2 regions of the Gemmiger qucibialis genome follow, and region 2 is predicted to be linked to the other one. Evidence: a T-box and tRNA genes for the amino acid it is inferred to sense, from the RefSeq annotation. Region 2 holds a T-box; the other holds one or more tRNA genes.
What was found. The T-box of region 2 lies ahead of tyrS (tyrosine--tRNA ligase). A T-box ahead of a tRNA ligase gene usually reads a tRNA of that ligase, here a tRNA-Tyr.

Region 1: it encodes a tRNA-Tyr, which carries the amino acid that the T-box ahead of tyrS (tyrosine--tRNA ligase) is inferred to sense. The anticodon was not compared.

What each region holds. Positions count from the first base shown of each region.
Region 1 is NZ_JAQFEN010000001.1:123,790-128,208, reverse strand. Features, by position in the region: gene recR (recombination mediator RecR) at 1-515, shown strand, start outside; gene smpB (SsrA-binding protein SmpB) at 625-1,092, shown strand; RNA gene ssrA (transfer-messenger RNA) at 1,155-1,507, shown strand; gene PG062_RS00610 (hypothetical protein) at 1,789-1,932, opposite strand; tRNA gene PG062_RS00605 (tRNA-Tyr) at 2,195-2,279, shown strand; gene PG062_RS00600 (alpha/beta hydrolase) at 2,405-3,097, shown strand; gene PG062_RS00595 (DUF1294 domain-containing protein) at 3,142-3,423, shown strand; gene PG062_RS00590 (class I SAM-dependent methyltransferase) at 3,650-4,291, shown strand; gene PG062_RS00585 (6TM ABC transporter family protein) at 4,337-4,419, shown strand, end outside.
Region 2 is NZ_JAQFEN010000011.1:60,184-64,602, reverse strand. Features, by position in the region: gene PG062_RS13010 (sugar transferase) at 1-542, opposite strand, end outside; T-box leader at 1,285-1,553, shown strand; gene tyrS (tyrosine--tRNA ligase) at 1,623-2,843, shown strand; gene radA (DNA repair protein RadA) at 2,995-4,398, shown strand.

The DNA of each region.
Region 1 (4,419 bases), on a different contig from region 2:
GCATGGCCTATGAGGTAATGTCCATGAGCAATGAGCAGGCCATGGAGCTGGCCAAGGCGATTGAAAACGCCAAGGTCAAGCTGCACCGCTGCCGCCTTTGCCAGGATTATACCGCCAATGAGGTGTGCAGCATCTGCGCTTCCCCCAAACGGGACCGCTCCGTGATCTGCGTGGTGGAATCCCCGCGGGATGTAAAAGCCATTGAGCGCACCCATGAGTTCAACGGCCTGTACCATGTGCTGCATGGCCTGATTTCCCCCATGGACGGCATCGGCGCGGATCAGCTTTGCGTAAAGGAGCTGCTGGCCCGCCTGGACGGCACCGTAAAGGAAGTCATCATGGCCACCAGCCCTACGGTGGAAGGCGAGGCGACCGCCATGTACCTGGCCAAGCTCATCAAGCCCCTGGGCATCAAAACCACCCGCCTTGCCTATGGCTTGCCAGTTGGTTCCAGCCTGGAATACGCTGATGAAACCACTTTGTACCGCGCTATGGAAGGCCGCGGCGAAATGTGACGCCCGATTTGGCTTGACAAAACGATTTTACTGCGTTATACTGTATACCCCTTAGCGGAATGGATTTGCATGCTGCAGGGGAAAACGGCTTTGAAAGGAGGTGCGCTTGATGGCACAGGAAAAGCCCGGCAAAAAGGTGATTGCCCAAAACCGTGAAGCGCGCCACGAGTATTTTGTCATCGAAGCGCTGGAAACCGGCGTTGAACTGGTCGGCACCGAGGTCAAAAGCCTGCGTGCCGGCGGGGTCAACTTGAAGGATTCCTGGGCAGATATTGATGATGGTGAGATCATCCTGAAAGGCATGCACATCAGCCCATATGAGCAGGGGAATATCTTTAATAAAGATCCCCGCCGCCCCCGCCGCCTGCTGGCGCATAAAAGCGAGATTCGCCATTTGCAGCAGCAGATCAAACTGCAGGGGTACACACTGGTGCCGCTCCAACTGTATTTCAAGCAGGGGCGTGTAAAAGTGGAACTGGGCCTGTGCAAAGGCAAAAAGCTGTACGATAAGCGTGCTGATGCCGCCGCACGGGACGCCAAGCGCGATATTGACCGCGCAATCAAAACAAGAAGATAATTTTTTCGCGCACACACTTTTGTTTTCCCACGCTGTGTGGTTCTGCCGCATAGCGCTTATATGGGGCTGTAATGGTTTCGACGGGGAGAGAGAGGCGTGAGCAGCGGGCCGTGGCGGTGCACCACGATAAAAGTGCCAAACAAAATTAACTGACAACGATTATACTGTTGCCGTCGCTGCCTAATTAGGCACGACCGTCCTGCCTGTTTTAGTACCGCACAGGGTCAGGGCGTCGATTAGGTACTGAACGTGCACGGGCCTAAGCTTTGCCGCCTGTCATGAATTTATGAAGCTACCAATGTGTCAAGCGTGTGCACTCGCTCGCACTGCGGGAATTTTAATAAATGCACTGCGCCCGGAGATACTCTAACCGCTTTCTTTTCGGACACGGGTTCGACTCCCGTCAGCTCCACCAAAATAAAAGCACCCGCCGTACCCCGGCGGGTGTTTTTGTTTTGGTGCTCCGTGAGCTGCTAAGGAGTCGAACAGGGCGGCAGTACCGCAGTACCAGCCCGATGGCCGATGCGGAACGCGGATGCCGTGCGTTCGTCATCCTCGGCGGAATCACTCTCATTATACCAGTGGTTTGCCCGGTGTTTGAATGCCCTGCGAATAGCCGCCTGCCCCTCATACAGGGCAGGCATAAAAAAATACGGTGTGCGTGCATCGTGGTTTCAACAAATGTTGGCGCGGCCATTACGGCACAATTTCCACGCCGGGCAAAACGTCCATGTAAAAACACAGCCGGTACTGGCGCGGGCAGATAGAATTCATTTTGAACTGTTCCAGGCTGGTCACTGCGGTCAGCATGGCCAGCATCAAAACAAGCAGCTTCTTCATTGCGTTCTCCTAAAAATGGGCATGAAAGAACCACGGTGCAGAATTTGCATGCGCTGAATACTCTGGGCGGTGATCTCCCTGTATCTCAGGCTGTTTCTTTCGGTGTAGCATTGTTTTTCTCGGATTGCAAGGCACTTGCCACCGCAGCCGTCCGTTTCCCGTTCCGCCGTTTACAAAAATATTTTTGAAATAGGGCTTGCTTTTTCCATCTTATCCTGCTATAATGATCAAGCGCTGTTAAGGCAGAGGCACAAATGAATATGGGAGCTTTCCCGAGTGGCCAATGGGGACAGACTGTAAATCTGCTGCTTAATGCTTCGGTGGTTCGAATCCACCAGCTCCCACCAAAAAGCTGTGGCAAAAATGTGTCACAGCTTTTTTTGTTGTATCGCTAAAAAATGACGAGCTCATCAGCCCCTTTTTTCAAACGTTTTTTACAGTGTTGTCCAACACATAAAGAGGAAAACCACAAATGTGCACTCAAGAATTAAAAATTGGCACAATTCCGGCTGTACTGTACGGCGAACCGGCCCCCAACATCTGGTTGTTCGTGCATGGCCAGGGCGGTAATAAAACGGAAGCCGCAGCATTTGCGGCGCTTGCCGCCCCAACCGGCTGGCAGGTGCTGGGCATTGACCTGCCGGAACATGGAGACCGCACGGGGGAAACTGACTTTACTCCCTGGCAGGTGGTGCCAGAGCTGCAAACGGTGCTGGCCTATCTGCAGCAGCACTGGCAGGGGGTTCGGCTGCGGGCCAACAGCATCGGGGCCTATTTTTCCATGTTGGCTTTTGCCGGGGCAACGATTGAAAAAGCGCTGTTTGTTTCGCCGATTGTGGATATGGAGCGGCTGATCTGTGATATGATGCAGTGGGCAAAAGTAACGCCGGAGCAGCTTTGCGAAAAAGGTGAGATCACCACAGAATTTGGGCAGACCCTTTCGTGGCGGTACCTGTGTTGGGTGCGCCAACACCCGCTGGATGGCTGGCAGATCCCCACAGCAATCCTGTACGCCGGGCAGGACACCATGACAAGCCGGGATACGGTGACGGCGTTCGCCCAAAAACACCATGCGGAACTGACGGTATACGAACCGGGCGAGCATTGGTTCCACACCCCGGCTCAGCTAAATGCCATGCAAACCTGGGAGCAGGCACACCGGTAAGAGCCGCTCAAGGCTTGAACCATGAGAAAGAGAGAGGAAAGACCATGGCCATTACAATGTTGGCGGGGTACCTGGTTATTATCAACGCGGCGGCGCTGCTGATGATGGCGGAGGACAAACGCCGAGCCAAGCGGCACCGGTGGCGCGTGCCGGAAGCCGCACTGTTTGGCGCAGCCCTGCTGGGCGGCAGCGCCGGGGCATGGGCGGGCATGTATCTGTTCCACCACAAAACCAAGCACTGGTATTTTGTGGTGGGTATGCCGCTGATTCTGGCCGCACAGCTGGCCGCTGGGGTGTGGCTGGCAGGGAACAGCGGCCTGGTTTGAACAATCGGAATGCTCTGCCGGAGCAATAACGGTGCCGCAGCACCGGGACCCCGACAGAGCATTTGACTTTTTGGGTTAGCCATGATAAACTAATGGCGCCTGATCAAAACAAACAAGGCGTTCCCCAGAAAAAAATTGCGACGGTTCGGCAACGCACCGCCGTTTTTATGAATCAAATGTTAGTCAAATCTAACATTTGCTGACCAAGGAAGTGAAAAAAAGCTCAATGTCAAAACAAACTGATAACAAGCAATTCTGGCAGCAGTGGGCCAGCTGCTATGGCCCGCTGATGCAAAGCAGCGAGCCGCTGTATGCTGCCATTGCGCAGCAGATGCAGCCGCACCTGACGCCGGAAATGAACGTGCTGGAACTGGCCTGCGGGTCCGGCCAGCTCAGCTTCCGGCTTTCCCGCCTGGTGCGGGACTGGGAGGCTACGGATTTTTCGCCCAAAATGATCGCCCAGGCAAAGCTGAAACCCCGCGGGGTGGGGCTGCACTTTTCGGTGCAGGATGCCACCAGCCTGCCCTATGCGGACGAAACCTTTGATGCGGTGCTGATCGCCAACGCCCTGCACATTATGCCCCGGCCGGAAAAGGCTCTGGCAGAAATTTACCGGGTGCTCAAGCCCGGCGGCCAGCTGTTTGCCCCAACCTTTGTGCATGGCGAGGTACCCCGCACCCGGCTGCGCATGCTTGCCATGCGGTGCGCGGGGCTGCAAATCTATAACAGCTGGATGGTGCCGCAATACCTGGCATTTTTGCAGGCGGGCGGCTTTGCCGTGCAGGAACATGCCCTGCTGGGGGATACCCTGGCCCCGCTGTGCTATGCCCGCGCTGTGCCGGACAAAATGCGTGTAACACAGCGCTGAAGCAATCCACCCCAGAACAGAACGATATAATTAAAGGCTGATACCATGATCAACAAAAAACTGCTTTCATTTGACCCCGCCGCCATGCGGTATGTGTGGCGGTGCGTGCTCTGCCAATGGCTCAGCCT
Region 2 (4,419 bases):
GTTTTTAGCAGGCACCAAAGGTCAAACAGTACAGAGCAGTGATTGATATAGATCAAATCATATTTGAGCTTTTCTGCAGGGTTCAAATCATAGCCGCCATTGACCTGCGCGTAACCAGTCAGGCCCGGCATAACCTGCATACGGCTGCGGAAGTTCTCGACTTTGCCGTCAAGGTCGTCATAAACAGTGGGGCGTTCGGGGCGCGGGCCAACAAAGCTCATTTCGCCCATAAAGATGTTGAGCAGCTGCGGCAGTTCGTCCAGGTGGGTCAGGCGCAGGATATGGCCAACGCGGGTAATGCGTGTGTCGTTTTCACTGGTCCACTTCGCATCATCCGGGGCAGTGCTTTGCTGCATAGAACGGAATTTGTAGATAGTAAAAGGCTTCCCGCCGTATCCAAGCCGTATTTGTGTGTAAATGATTTTGCCGGGGGAATCCAGCCAAACAACAAGCGCAATCACAGCCATGAGCAGCGCGCAGGTAACAAGCAGAACCAAAGAAAATACAAGATCAAACCCGCGTTTGAGGATGAGATAGCTCATCCTGCGCAGTAAAGGTACAAAAGATGAGCAGCTGACGGGGCGGGGTTCCATAGCCGGATGATACATACGGCATCGACCTTTCTGAAATGTATGGGGCCTGGCAAATACAACAAAAGCTATTTACAATGTTAGCCCAAAATGTACTCAAAATCAATATGTTTCGACAAGATTCATGAAGAAATATTATGAGTGTACGTTAAAATACAGTATAAAGATACATCTGATATGAATTTTTATGTTTGAACGAAGAAAAAAGCTCCCAACTTGTACCAGCTGGGAGCAAATGATAATGAAAAGGAGACGTTAATAGATTGCACATCCGCGTCTACTGTTTTCTTTTACCAGATAAAGAGCTTTGTCAGCATCCTTGAAGATGAATCCGCAGGGCCAACATATGAATGCGTATGCCCGGCGGGGCTGCACGAGTAGGAAATGAATGCTTGCCAAAACAGATGAAATAGGCTAGAATAACAACGAATAATTCACGGCAGCCTGTAGTGGTCTGCCATGGTGGAAATGAACATGATTAAAACTGCTGCGGCAAGTAAAAAAGGTCAAAAGGCCTCCTTTGCCGCTTTCGCTGCGCGATTGAACAGATCGCGGTTTCGGCCAGCGAGAATCTTTCGGTCAATAATGATATCAGCGTTTCGCTGTCCATCACGTTCTATGAAAAGCAGATCGAAAAATAAGCTGCCGCCAAACGCTTGACAAAAGCGGCAACATATGCTAATTTAGTAAACAGTTAAATGCAAGGACGGGAACGAGTAACCGTTTTGCTGTATGCGAAAGAGAGGCCCCGGTTGGTGTAAGGGGCTGGCAGGCAAAGCGGTGAATACATCCCTGAGCAGCAGGCTGAACGCCTTTGATTAAAGGCTGTTAGGCTGGGCCGTGTGCGCACGTTACAGCGTTTGGGTGTCGCAGTTGTACACTTTGGCTACCGCACCCGCGAAGGCCCGCCGCCGTGAGACACGGGCAAACAGAGGTGGTACCGCGTATTTGATCGCCCTCTGCCAAATTCAACATTTGGCAGGGGCGTTTTATTTTTTGCCCTTGCCGCACAAACCAAGGAGGATGCACCCCATGACCATTTATGACGAACTGAAAGCCCGCGGCCTGATTGCCCAGGTAACGGACGAGGAAGAAATCAAGGAAGTAATCAACAACGGCAAGGCTACTTTCTACATCGGCTTTGACTGCACAGCCGACAGCCTGACCGCCGGCCACTTTATGGCCCTGACCCTGATGAAGCGCCTGCAGATGGCAGGCAATAAGCCCATTGCCCTGATTGGCGGCGGCACCACCATGATCGGCGACCCTTCTGGCCGTACCGATATGCGCAAAATGCTGACCAAAGAGGACATTGACCATAACGCCGAGTGCTTTAAGCGCCAGATGGAGCGCTTTATTGAGTTTGGCGAAGGCAAGGCCATGATGCTGAACAACGCTGACTGGCTGCTGAACCTGAACTACATTGAGCTGCTGCGTGAAGTTGGCCCCTGCTTCAGCGTGAACAACATGCTGCGCGCCGAATGCTACAAGCAGCGCATGGAGAAGGGCCTGTCTTTCCTGGAATTCAACTACATGATTATGCAGAGCTACGACTTCTACCACCTGTTCCAAAATTACGGCTGCAACATGGAGTTTGGCGGCGACGACCAGTGGAGCAACATGCTGGGCGGCACCGAGCTGATCCGCCGCAAGCTGGGCAAGGATGCTTACGCCATGACGATCACGCTGCTGACCGACAGCCAGGGCAAAAAGATGGGTAAGACCGCCGGCAACGCCGTTTGGCTTGACCCCAACAAGACCAGCCCGTTCGAGTTCTACCAGTACTGGCGCAATGTCGGCGATGCTGATGTACTCAAGTGCATCCGCATGCTGACCTTCCTGCCGCTGGAGCAGATTGATGAGATGGACCACTGGGAAGGCGAACAGCTGAACAAGGCCAAGGAAATCCTGGCTTACGAGCTGACCAGCATGGTGCACGGTGCCGAGGAAGCTGAAAAGGCCCAGAGTGCAGCCCGCCAGCTGTTCAGCGGCGTAGCCGACCACGAGAACATGCCTACTACCCAGCTGGATGCCGCATTGGTCAAGGACGGTAAGGTTGGCCTGCTGGCTGCCATGGTTGGCGCCAAGCTGTGCGGTTCCAACCGTGAAGCCCGCCAGCTGGTACAGCAGGGCGGCGTTCTGGTGGACGGCGAGAAAGTGACCGACCCGACCTTTGGTCTGACGGTTGAGCAACTCCAGAATGGTGTTGTGATCAAAAAGGGGAAAAAGACCTACCACAAGGTAATGCTTTGATTGTCTGAATTTATAAAATGAGCGCGCAGGCTGCTGCATCCCCGGCACACCGGGCGGCAGCCTGCCGCTTTATTTTGGGCGCATACCTTGCCCCCACACGAGATTTAGGATATAATAAAAGGGTACGAAAAATGCGGCCGGGGGAGCAACCATGCCAAAAGATAAGCTGAAAACAATTTATGTGTGCAACCAGTGCGGCGAAACCAGTCCCCGCTGGCTGGGCCGCTGCCCGTCCTGCGGTGCATGGAACACGATGACCGAAGATGTGGTGGCAGAACCGGCAAAGTCTTCTTCCGGCCGCGCTGCCGCGCCGGTACGTGTGACGGGTCAGACCAGCCTGAAACCGTTGAAACTGAAAAACGTAAGCACGACCGAAGAAAAAAGCCGCATTGTAACTGGCATTGCAGAGCTGGACCGCGTGTTGGGCGGTGGCATTGTGCTGGGCAGTGTGATTTTGATTGGCGGCGAACCGGGCATCGGCAAATCTACCATTCTGCTGCAGCTGTGCGGCGAAGTAAGCCGGACGCGCTCGGTTCTGTATGTGACGGGCGAAGAATCCGTACGGCAGATCAAGCTGCGTGCCGTTCGGCTGGATGTGCCGCAGGATAATATCTCTATTGTGGCGGAAAGCGATGTGGATGAAATCTGCGGGCTGATTGAACAGATGAAGCCGGATCTTGTAGTGATCGACTCCATCCAGACGATGCGCTGCACGGATGTGGCGTCGTCCTCCGGCACGGTCAGCCAGGTCAAGGAAAGCTCGGCACGCTTCTTGAATGTGGCAAAAACGAATGAGATACCGACCTTTATTGTCGGCCATGTCAACAAAGACGGTGCCATTGCGGGTCCCAAAGTCATGGAGCACATTGTGGATACTGTGCTGTACTTTGAGGGCGACAAGACCCTGCCGTACCGCGTGCTGCGCGCCGTGAAGAACCGTTACGGCTCCACCAATGAGATCGGCATGTTTGATATGACCGGCAAGGGATTGGAACAAATCGAAAACCCCTCGCAGGTCATGCTGGAAGGGCGGCCGATTGGCATTTCCGGTACCTGCGTTGCCTGCGTGATGGAAGGTACGCGGCCAGTACTGAGCGAGATTCAGGCACTTGTAACGAAAACGGCGTTTCCAAGCCCACGACGCACGGCAAGCGGGTTTGACTATAACCGTATGTATCTGCTGTTGGCCGTGCTGGAAAAGCGCGCGGGCTATGTGTTTGGCAACCAGGATGTGTATATCAACATCATTGGCGGTCTGAAACTGGACGAGACTGCCTGCGATTTGCCGGTCTGCCTGGCAATGGCGTCCAGTCTGCTGGATCTGCCTGTACCTGAAAAAACACTGGCCATTGGTGAAGTGGGTCTGGGCGGGGAAGTGCGCAGCGTGCCGCACCTGGAAACCCGCCTGCGGGAGGCCCAGCGCGTGGGCTTTGATACCGCCATTGTGCCCAAACATAACCTGAACATGTTGGATGCTGCGCAATTCCCGGGGCTGCGCCTGGTGGGCGTTGCATACCTGCGGGAAGCCATCAATGCAATCAAAATCAATAAATAATAAGGTATGGGCAGCGACCCA